DNA from 3 places in the Janthinobacterium sp. SUN033 genome. Region 3 is predicted to be linked to each of the others. Evidence: predicted binding sites of a transcription regulator. Region 3 holds the regulator's gene; each other region holds the start of a gene.

What was found. Region 3 encodes FNR, which switches genes on or off when oxygen is low (the NO sensors DNR and NnrR bind a similar motif). Its sites were predicted from a motif close to TTGATNNNNATCAA; they were not measured.
Region 1: a site for FNR is predicted at 1,322-1,335, ahead of OX460_RS08265 (FliM/FliN family flagellar motor switch protein). Genes of this name have one in related genera too.
Region 2: a site for FNR is predicted at 1,096-1,109, ahead of OX460_RS04520 (PAS domain-containing methyl-accepting chemotaxis protein). Genes of this name have one in related genera too.

What each region holds. Positions count from the first base shown of each region.
Region 1 covers NZ_JAPQNV010000001.1:1,801,741-1,804,833, forward strand. Annotated here, with positions in the region: gene OX460_RS08260 (FliM/FliN family flagellar motor switch protein) at 1-275, opposite strand, end outside; gene OX460_RS08265 (FliM/FliN family flagellar motor switch protein) at 277-1,155, opposite strand; gene OX460_RS08270 (flagellar hook-basal body complex protein FliE) at 1,707-2,045, shown strand; gene fliF (flagellar basal-body MS-ring/collar protein FliF) at 2,106-3,093, shown strand, end outside.
Region 2 covers NZ_JAPQNV010000001.1:965,891-968,983, reverse strand. Annotated here, with positions in the region: gene OX460_RS04525 (3-hydroxyacyl-CoA dehydrogenase NAD-binding domain-containing protein) at 1-736, opposite strand, end outside; gene OX460_RS04520 (PAS domain-containing methyl-accepting chemotaxis protein) at 1,301-3,093, shown strand, end outside.
Region 3 covers NZ_JAPQNV010000004.1:731,273-734,365, reverse strand. Annotated here, with positions in the region: gene ccoG (cytochrome c oxidase accessory protein CcoG) at 1-783, shown strand, start outside; gene OX460_RS20410 (FixH family protein) at 886-1,410, shown strand; gene fnr (fumarate/nitrate reduction transcriptional regulator Fnr) at 1,414-2,172, opposite strand; gene OX460_RS20400 (response regulator) at 2,422-3,093, shown strand, end outside.

The DNA of each region.
Region 1 (3,093 bases), on a different contig from region 3:
ATCGGCGTGCCGTTGACCTTGATCACCAGCGGTTCGCCGGCCAGCATGTCGAGTTCGATCACGCTTTCCGGGCCGATGGCCATCAATTCTTCCAGCGAAATGCGGGCCGAACCCACTTCCAGGGTCAGGGTGACGGGAATCTTGCGCATCATCTGCGGAATGTCGCGCCGCGCGCGGCCGCTGGCCACGTCGGACACGTCGCCCTGGTCGATGATCATGTCATCGCCCAGGTCTTCCAGCAGGGTTTCGCTCTGGTTGGTATCGGTCATATTCATATTATTCGACATCTTCAAAGGAGGTTAAACAGAGCTTGCCCTTGTGTTCGGAAACAGCAGCTGTAAAGAGACGGGAGTCGTCGAGCATGACGTCGGTGCGGCTGAGGCTGACGGGAATCACGTCGCCCACGCGCAAGTCGAACAAGGCACCCAGCTGCACCTGTTTGCTGACAAGACGGCCTTCCAGGGTCACTTGCAGGCGCGACGCGAGCGGACGCACGCTGCCACGCAAGGCTTTCTTCGCCTGCGCGCGCTCTGGCAGCAAGCCGCGCAGCACGTCGGCCATCAGGCGCTTGTCCAGCGAGAACCAGAACTGGCCGCTCTGCCCCGCCTCGACGTCGCTGAGCGCCACCGTGACGATCCAGCTGCCGCGCGCCGGATGCACGCCCGACTGCGCGGCGACCTCGGCACTGGTGTCGATGTCGCTGCTTTTGCCCAGGGTTTGCAGGTTCTTGTGCACGCGGGAGAACAAACTGTTCACCAACTGTTGTCCAAGCACCACAGCGAGGCGCTCTTCCGTGGCCGTCACGCGCACCTGCGCAGGATCGGGCAGCGCGCCCTTGGCGCCGGCACTACCATAGCGATAGTTCAGCACGCTCAAGAGTATCTGCCGTTCGAGGGCAAAGCCCGTCTGGCTGGCCGGCGTGGAGAAACTCAGCCAGCGGTTCACGCTGTCCTCGTTTTCCACGCGCGACAAGGTCACGGCATCGATCTGGAAATTCCCCCAGTAGCGGCGACTCATCGGCTGGCGCAGGGCCACGGCCAGGTCGTCGCGCAGCTGGGCGCCGAATACATGCAGCAAATGGACAGGACGTCCAAGCAGACAGGAATCGAGGACTTGATGGCGCACAGTTTGATCTGTCTTGGTAAGGATTGTCATGTAGTGGTCATGTCGGTATTGCGGTGGCAGAACAAATTATACGGATCGCCCGAAATTAAATACAGCATCATCTTGACCTAGCGTACCGGTCTGCAAGCAAACGATTGCGCATCGTATCGCATGCTGGATGACTACGGTGCTGAACAATACATGAAAAAGCTAAATATTGCCATGTATCAATATTCCTTGAGGCAATCCTCTCTTTACTTTATAGTTGCCGCGAGGTAAGCTTATAGCGACAAAATATAGATTTGCAGTGCGCCATTCCGCTTACCTGATTCCGGTTTTTATGGCAGTTTCCAGTCCCGCTTATTGCCACCAGAAGAAACTTTTATCAGATAATTATTAGTTGTCATGGCCATGTGAATCACGTCGGCGCAGGTCTGCCGGGTTTGTTTGAATCTGCTTGAGCGGATGGTGTGGCAACTGATAAAACTGATGGGCCCTGTAAGCGGGCCGGGCAAGATGGCGCGGGATGTCATGCCTGCCGGAATGGCAACACCAGTAATTTCTGATTGATACGTCACCGCATATTGAAAGTAGAGGGCACGATGAGCAACGAACTCGCAGGTCTGATCAAGGCCGATCTGGCAGCACTGAGCAATGACGCGCGCGCCCTGGGCGCCAGCATCGCGCCCGCCGCCCAGTTCGGCGCGCCGGAACAATCCGGCTTCTCCTTTGCGCAAAGCATGAAAGACGCCATCGGCAAGGTCAACGGCGATGACCGCATGGCGGCGCAGAAAATGAGCGACGTCGACAGCGGCAAGAGCGACGACATGGTCGGCGCCATGCTGGCCAGCCAGGAAGCGAGCCTGTCCTTCTCCATGTTGATGCAAGTGCGCAACAAGGTCATGGGCGCCGTCGACGAACTCATCAAACTGCCTCTGTAATCTTCACGTCCTGATCCACGCCCAGCCTCCCAGCGAAAGTTACCCCAAGTGATTACCCCCATGAAGTCCGCATTTGCGCGCTGGCGCCTTGGTGCCCAGCCCGCCATCCCGCCCGCCCTGCTGAAAAACCTGGTTCCCATCGTCGTGCTGGCCATCGGCATCACCGCCATGGTGACCATGTATGCCTGGCGCGACCAGGCCAACTACAAGCCGGTGTTTGGCGCGCGCGAAAAAGTGGCCGTGACGGACATGATGGCCACGCTGGACGCCGAACACATCCCCTACCGCCTGCATCCGGACAGCGGCCAGGTGCTGGTGCCCGACGCGATGCTGGGCAAGGTGCGCATGCTGCTCGCCTCGAAGGGCGTGACGGCGCAACTGCCGGCCGGCCTGGAGCTGATGGACAAGAATGACCCGCTGGGCGTATCGCAGTTCGTGCAGGACGTGCGCTTCCGCCGCGGCCTGGAAGGCGAACTGGCGCAAAGCATCATGACGATGGACGCGATCGCTTCGGCGCGCGTCCATCTGTCGATTGCGAAATCGACATCGTTCGTCGCCAGCGACGGCGACAAATCGTCCGCCTCGATCGTCGTGGCGCTGAAACCGGGCCGCACCCTGGCGCCGGAACAGATCGCCGCCGTCATCAACATGGTGGCCGGCAGCGTCGCCAGCCTGGCGCCAACGCGCGTGAGCCTGGTCGACCAGGGCGGCAACCTGCTGTCCGCGCACGTCGACCTGACGGACGGCTTCGACGCCTCGGCCGCCGGCAATGAAGGCGCGAAACGTTTCCAGGATGAAATCCGCCGCAACGTCACGGGCTTGCTCGGCCCCGTCATCGGCGAAGACAACTTCAAGCTCAGCGTGACGGCCGCCGTGAACAACGACCGCGTGGACGAAACGCTGGAAAAATACGGCGAAGCCCCGAAAGTGACGAGCGAAGCGATGCGCGAAGAGCAGGAACGCAACCGCACCGTAGCCGGCATTCCCGGCAGCCTGTCGAACCGTCCGCCGGCGGCGGCCGTGCCGGCACCGGCCGACGCCGCCGGCG
Region 2 (3,093 bases), on a different contig from region 3:
ATTTCATCGTCACGGCGGCCGCCACGGCATCGACGCATTTCAGCGGTGCGGGGAACGGGCCGGACATGGCTTTCACGGTATTGCGCGAAAACTGCAGGAACGCTTCGTGGTTCGGGTAATCGACCTTGCGCTCGCGCACTTTCGGCAGCGGGCGCACGTCGCCCACTTTCGTGGCAAAGGCCACGGCGGCGGCCAGCAAGTCCGCGCCGGGCGCGATGACTTCGTCGAACAGGGCCGTGCCGGCCAGTTTTTCCGACGCCACGGGCGTGCCCGAGACGATCATGTTCAAGGCCATTTCCAGGCCCAGCACGCGCGGCAGGCGCTGCGTGCCGCCCGCGCCCGGCAAGATGCCGAGTTTGACTTCAGGCAAGGCCATCTGCGCGCCAGGCGCGGCCACGCGGTAGTTGCAGCCCAGCGCCAGCTCCAGGCCGCCGCCCATGCAGACGCTGTGGATGGCTGCCACCACGGGCTTGGTCGATTGCTCGACGACATTGATCAAGGTGTGCAGCGTTGGTTCCGTGAGCGCCTTGGGCGAATTGAATTCCTTGATATCGGCGCCGCCCGAAAAGGCCTTGCCGGCGCCCGTGATGACGATGGCTTTGACGGCGTCGTCCGCCAGCGCCTGGCGGATGCCGGCCACGGCGGCCGTGCGCGTCGCCAGGCCCAGGCCGTTGACGGGCGGGTTGGCCAGGGTAATGACGGCAACGGCGCCGTTCACTTGATATTCAGCACTCATGTCTCTTCCTTGTTGGTCTATAGGTTTTTGCTTGGCGATGAGGTGGTTGCAAGGGATGAAGCTGCACTATACCGCATAAAAGAACGCTCGTATTATTTTTGTCGTGCGCGCGCCGGCGCCAGCATGGTACGCCATGGTACAACATCATTTGCGGAAAGATTCTGCTGCATGCAGCAAGGTCCAGTAGAAGCTATCACTTGAATATTCATTTAAATAATAAAAGCACAATAATAATAACGCCGTTTTATTATGTAAGAAAATGCGTTTGTTATATGCCGGCATGGGCCAATTACGACAGTTTTTACATTATTTATTCCCGCCCCTTGTTTTTCGCCAGATGCTGGGGAATAATAAAATTGTTGATACAAATCAATACTCTACAATTTATCTACAATAAGGCATACCGCAGGAAAAACACTGGCGGCCGTTCTGCGCGCACATTCTCACCGATTATCACCAGATGTCGACCGCGGCAATAACATTGCTGCCTTTTATGGATAGCAGTAAAAGTAATAGCAGCGGCATTATCGTTCCCATTCCTCTTCTCACCCCGAAGGAAATACTATGGACGCAGCCAGCCATGTCAGCCACTCCCAGGATCTGGACTTACAAGCGATAAATACTGCACTGAACCGTGTCCAGGCCGTGATCGAATTCGAACTCGACGGCACCATCCTGCATGCGAACGACAATTTCCTGCGCGTCGTCGGCTATACCCTGGCGGAAGTACAAGGCAAGCACCATGCCATCTTCTGCGACCCCGAATATGTCAAGACGGATGAATACAGCAACTTCTGGGCCAAGCTGGGACGTGGCGAGTTCGACCATGGCGAATACAAGCGCCGCGCCAAGGATGGGCGCGAAGTGTGGATCAACGCGTCCTACAACCCCATCCTCGACGCGGACGGCAAGCCGTATAAAGTCATCAAGTTTGCCACCGACATCACGGCCACCAAGCGCCGCAACGCCGATTACGAAGGCAAGATCGACGCCATCAGCAAGGCCCAGGCCGTGATCGAATTCCGGCTCGACGGCACCGTCCTCGACGCCAACGACAATTTCCTCAAGTCCGTCGGCTACACGCTCGACGAGATCAAGGGCAAGCACCACCGCATGTTTTGCCTGCCCGACTACGCCAACAGCGACGACTATGCGCAGTTCTGGCACAAGCTGGGGCAAGGCCAGTTCGACGCGGGCGAATACAAGCGCGTCACCAAGGACGGCCGCGAAATCTGGCTCAACGCCTCGTACAATCCCATTTTCGATACGGAAGGCCGGCCCTTCAAGGTGGTCAAGTTCGCCAGCGACGTCACGGCCCTGAAAAAGCGCAACGCCGAGTACGAAGGCAAGGTCAGCGCCATCGGCAAGGCGCAGGCCGTAATCGAATTCGACATGCAGGGCAATGTGCTGGACGCGAACGACAATTTCCTCGCCGTCATGGACTATGACTTGAGCGATATCAAGGGCGAGCACCACCGCATGTTTTGCGAACCCGAGTATGCGAGCAGCGCCGAGTACAAGAAATTCTGGCAAAAGCTCAACCGCGGCGAATTCGACGCGGGCCGCTACAAGCGCCTGGGCAACCATGGCAAGGTGGTGTGGATACAGGCCACCTACAACCCCATCCTGGACCTCAACGGCAAGCCGTATAAGGTGGTCAAGTTCGCCATCGACATCAGCGAACAGGTGAACCTGGAAAACAGCATCCAGTCCAAGGCCGCCAACGACAGCCGCAAGGTCAATGCCCTGCTCGAATCGGTGGCGCGCGCGGCGCAAGGCGACCTGACCTGCAATATCGTGCCCGAGGGCGACGAGCCGATCGACCTGCTGGCCGGCGGCATCAGCAAGATGATCATCGACTTGCGCGGCGTGATCGGCAACGTGGTGTCGGCGGCGAACGGCTTTGCCGACGCCTCGCACGCGATCGCCGAACGGGCCACGGGCGTGGCCGTGGGCACGCAGGCGCTGGGCGCCACGGTGGAAGAAATGAACGCCTCCATCGACGGCCTGACCTTTTCCATCAATTCCATCGCGGAAAACACCTCGAACGCCGATTACCTGGCGAAAGCCACGCAGCAGGAAGCGGAAGCGGGCGCGCGCGCCGTCGCCAAGTCGATCGAAGCGATGGACTTGATCAACCGCTCGTCGGAAGACATCGGCGAAATCGTCAAGGTGATCAGCGAAATCGCCAACCAGACCAACATGCTGGCCTTCAATGCGGCCATCGAGGCGGCGCGCGCGGGCGAGCACGGCCTGGGCTTTTCCGTCGTCGCCGACGAGGTGCGCAAGCTGGCCGAGCGCTCTTCGCAGGCGACCAAGGAAATTTCCAAGCTGATCAACGAATCCGTCAAGCGCGT
Region 3 (3,093 bases):
TGGCTGCGCGAGCAGGTGTGCAAATACATGTGCCCCTACGCGCGCTTCCAGAGCGCCATGTTCGACCAGGACACTTTGATCATCACCTACGATGCCAAGCGCGGTGAACCACGTGGCGCCATGAGCAAGAAGGCCGGCAACAACGACAAGCTGGGCGATTGCATCGACTGTACCCTGTGCGTGCAGGTGTGTCCGACCGGTATCGATATCCGTAACGGCCTGCAGTATGAATGCATCGGTTGCGCCGCTTGCGTCGATGCCTGCAACAGCGTGATGGACAAGGTCGACCGGCCACGGGGACTGGTACGCTACAGTACCGACCATGCGATGGAAAACAACTTCAATTCGAAGCAGATACGCCAGCGCGCCATGCGCCCGCGCGTCTTGATCTACACTTCCATCCTGGCCCTGATCATCATCGCCGTGTGTACTTCGCTGGCCCTGCGCACGCCCCTGAAAATGGACGTGATCCGCGACCGCGGTTCCATGGGACGCGAAGTGGAAGACGGCATGATCGAAAACGTCTACCGCCTGCAGATCATGAACACGTCGGAGCAAAGCCAGCATTTCAAAATCAGCGCTTCCGGCTTGCCGGGCCTGACCTTGCTGACGCGCGAAGAAGTGACCTTGCAGCCGACGGAAACGCTGGGTTGGCCCATCCGCCTGCGCGTGCCGCACGGCGTGGGAGAGAAGGGCTCGAACAAGATTGCGATCGAATTGCAATCGCTGGACGACCCATCGCTGCATGTGCGTGAAAGCGCGGTATTCATCGTGCCACGTTAACAAGGAAAGGCGGACGGGGACCGGGTGCCCTCGCCGCCGCCACGAAGTTGCAGGAAGGCCGGTCCCCGCACGGGGATTGGCCGTTTACACAGGAGAAATACCATGTCCGACAGTCTGAAACTGCAAGCACCCGTTGCACCGTGGTACAAGCATCGCTGGCCATGGCTGCTGATGATCGGCCCCGGCCTGTCCGTGGTCGTCGGCAGCTTCATGGGCTATATCGCGTTTACGCAGCCCGATGCGCTGGTGGTGGGCGATTATTACAAGCAGGGCAAGGCGATCAACCAGGATTTGAAGCGCGACACGATCGCCAGCGACCTGGCGATGGATACGCGCCTGTCGTATGACGTGGCGCAAGCACGCCTGACCGGTTCCGTGCACAGCTTCGGCAAGGCCTATCAGGCGCCTTTGCAGCTGCACCTGGCGCATGCGACCCTGCCGGAAAAGGATATCAAGGTGCTGGTGCAGCCCGACGCAGCCGGCAATTTTTCCGTGGCGCTGCCGATGCTCGAGCGCAGCCGCTGGCAAGTGCTGGTGGAAAACGACAAACGCGAGTGGCGCCTGTCCGGCATCTGGACCTGGCCCCTGCAGCGCAGCATCGCGCTGCATGCGGACGAGGAACTGTAAGTCTTACTTGCAGACGTCCGTGCCGGCCGTAATGGCTTTTAACTTGGCCGGCTGCAGGATTTCAATTTCCCGATTGGAGACGCGCAGCCAGCCTTCCTTCTTGAACTTCGACAGCAGGCGGCTGACGCTCTCGATGGTCAGGCCCAGGTAGTTGCCGATTTCCTCGCGCGACATGCGCAGCTGGAAATTGCTGCCCGAATAGCCGCGCGCTTCATAGCGCGACGCCAGGTTGACGATGAAGGCGGCAAAGCGCTGCGTCGCCTGCATATTGCCCAGCAACAGCATGACGCTTTGCTCGCGCGTGATTTCCTGGCTCATCATGCGGTGGAAATGGCGCAGCAGGGTCGGCATATTGCCCAGCAATTGTTCCAGGCTGGAAAACGGGATTTCACACACTTCGCTGTCTTCCAGAGCCACCGCATTACAGTGGTGGCGGTCGGCGCTGATGGCGTCCATGCCCAGCAGTTCACCCGCCATCTGGAAGCCCGTCACCTGCTCTTCGCCGCCCGGATTGATCTGGTACGTCTTGAAATGCCCCAGGCGGATCGCATACAGGTTCTGGAACGAGTCGCCGATACGGAACAGCGAGGCGCCGCGCACGATCTTGCGGCGGCGGCCGATGATCTGATCCAGCCTGTCCATATCGCCCACATCGAGGCCCATCGGCAGGCACAATTGATGCATGCTGCAGGTCGAGCATCGCGCACGCAACGCCTCCACGTTCACGGTGGGCAAGGTTGGAGTGAGTAGCGCTTCAGTCATGTCGGTACCTTTTAGAAAATGCAACAACAAGTTTACTGCATACAGCCGCATACAGGGTTGCCGTATGCCAATTTCACCGTAAATTCGGCGAATAAACGACGTCCAGCCTTTAATTATATGGCAACATCGTCAAAAGCCCATCCGGGACGGGCAATTTGCGCGGCGGCGCTTGCCAAGCTGGGGCATTGATAGGAAAATTCCTGACAGCATTATCTGCCGCCTGTGCCGCCCGGTACTGAAAAGGAAATCATGAAGCCTCTCGGCATTAAAGCAAAAGTCGCGCTGGCCACCAGCCTGACCTCGATCGCCATGATCGCGCTGGTCACCATGATCCAGGTGCAGCACATGCGCGACGACTTCACCCGAGTACTGCTGAGCCAGCAATCGTCCCTGATCACCCGCACCGCTGCCGAGCTCGACGACAAGCTGGGCATGCTGCTGCAGATCGTCACCCTGACGGCCAGGCAGCAGCCGCCGGAATTGATCGCCCGGCCCGCCCAATTGCGCGAATACTATTCGCGCCGCTCGATGCTGGTGCTGTTCGATGACGTGCTGGTGCTCGACGCGCATGGCGCCGTCGTGGCCGACATGCCGGAGGTAGCGGGGCGCGCCGGCATCAACGTCGCCGAGCGCGAGTATTTCCAGACCGTCCTGCGCACGCGCCAGCCCATGATCACCGAACCGATGCTGGGCAAGTCGAGCGGCATGCCCATCGTGCAGATGGTGGCGCCCGTGCTGGCCGCCGATGGCCAGGTGGCCGGCGTGGTGATCGGCGTGCTGCGCCTGTACAAGGACAACCTGCTGGGCCGCCTGCGCTCGGAAAAGATCGGCAAGAACGGCTATTACTTCATTCTCACGCGCGGCGCCGTGCCGCGCTACGTGCTGCACCCCGATACCAGCCGCTTGCTGCAACCGCGCAAG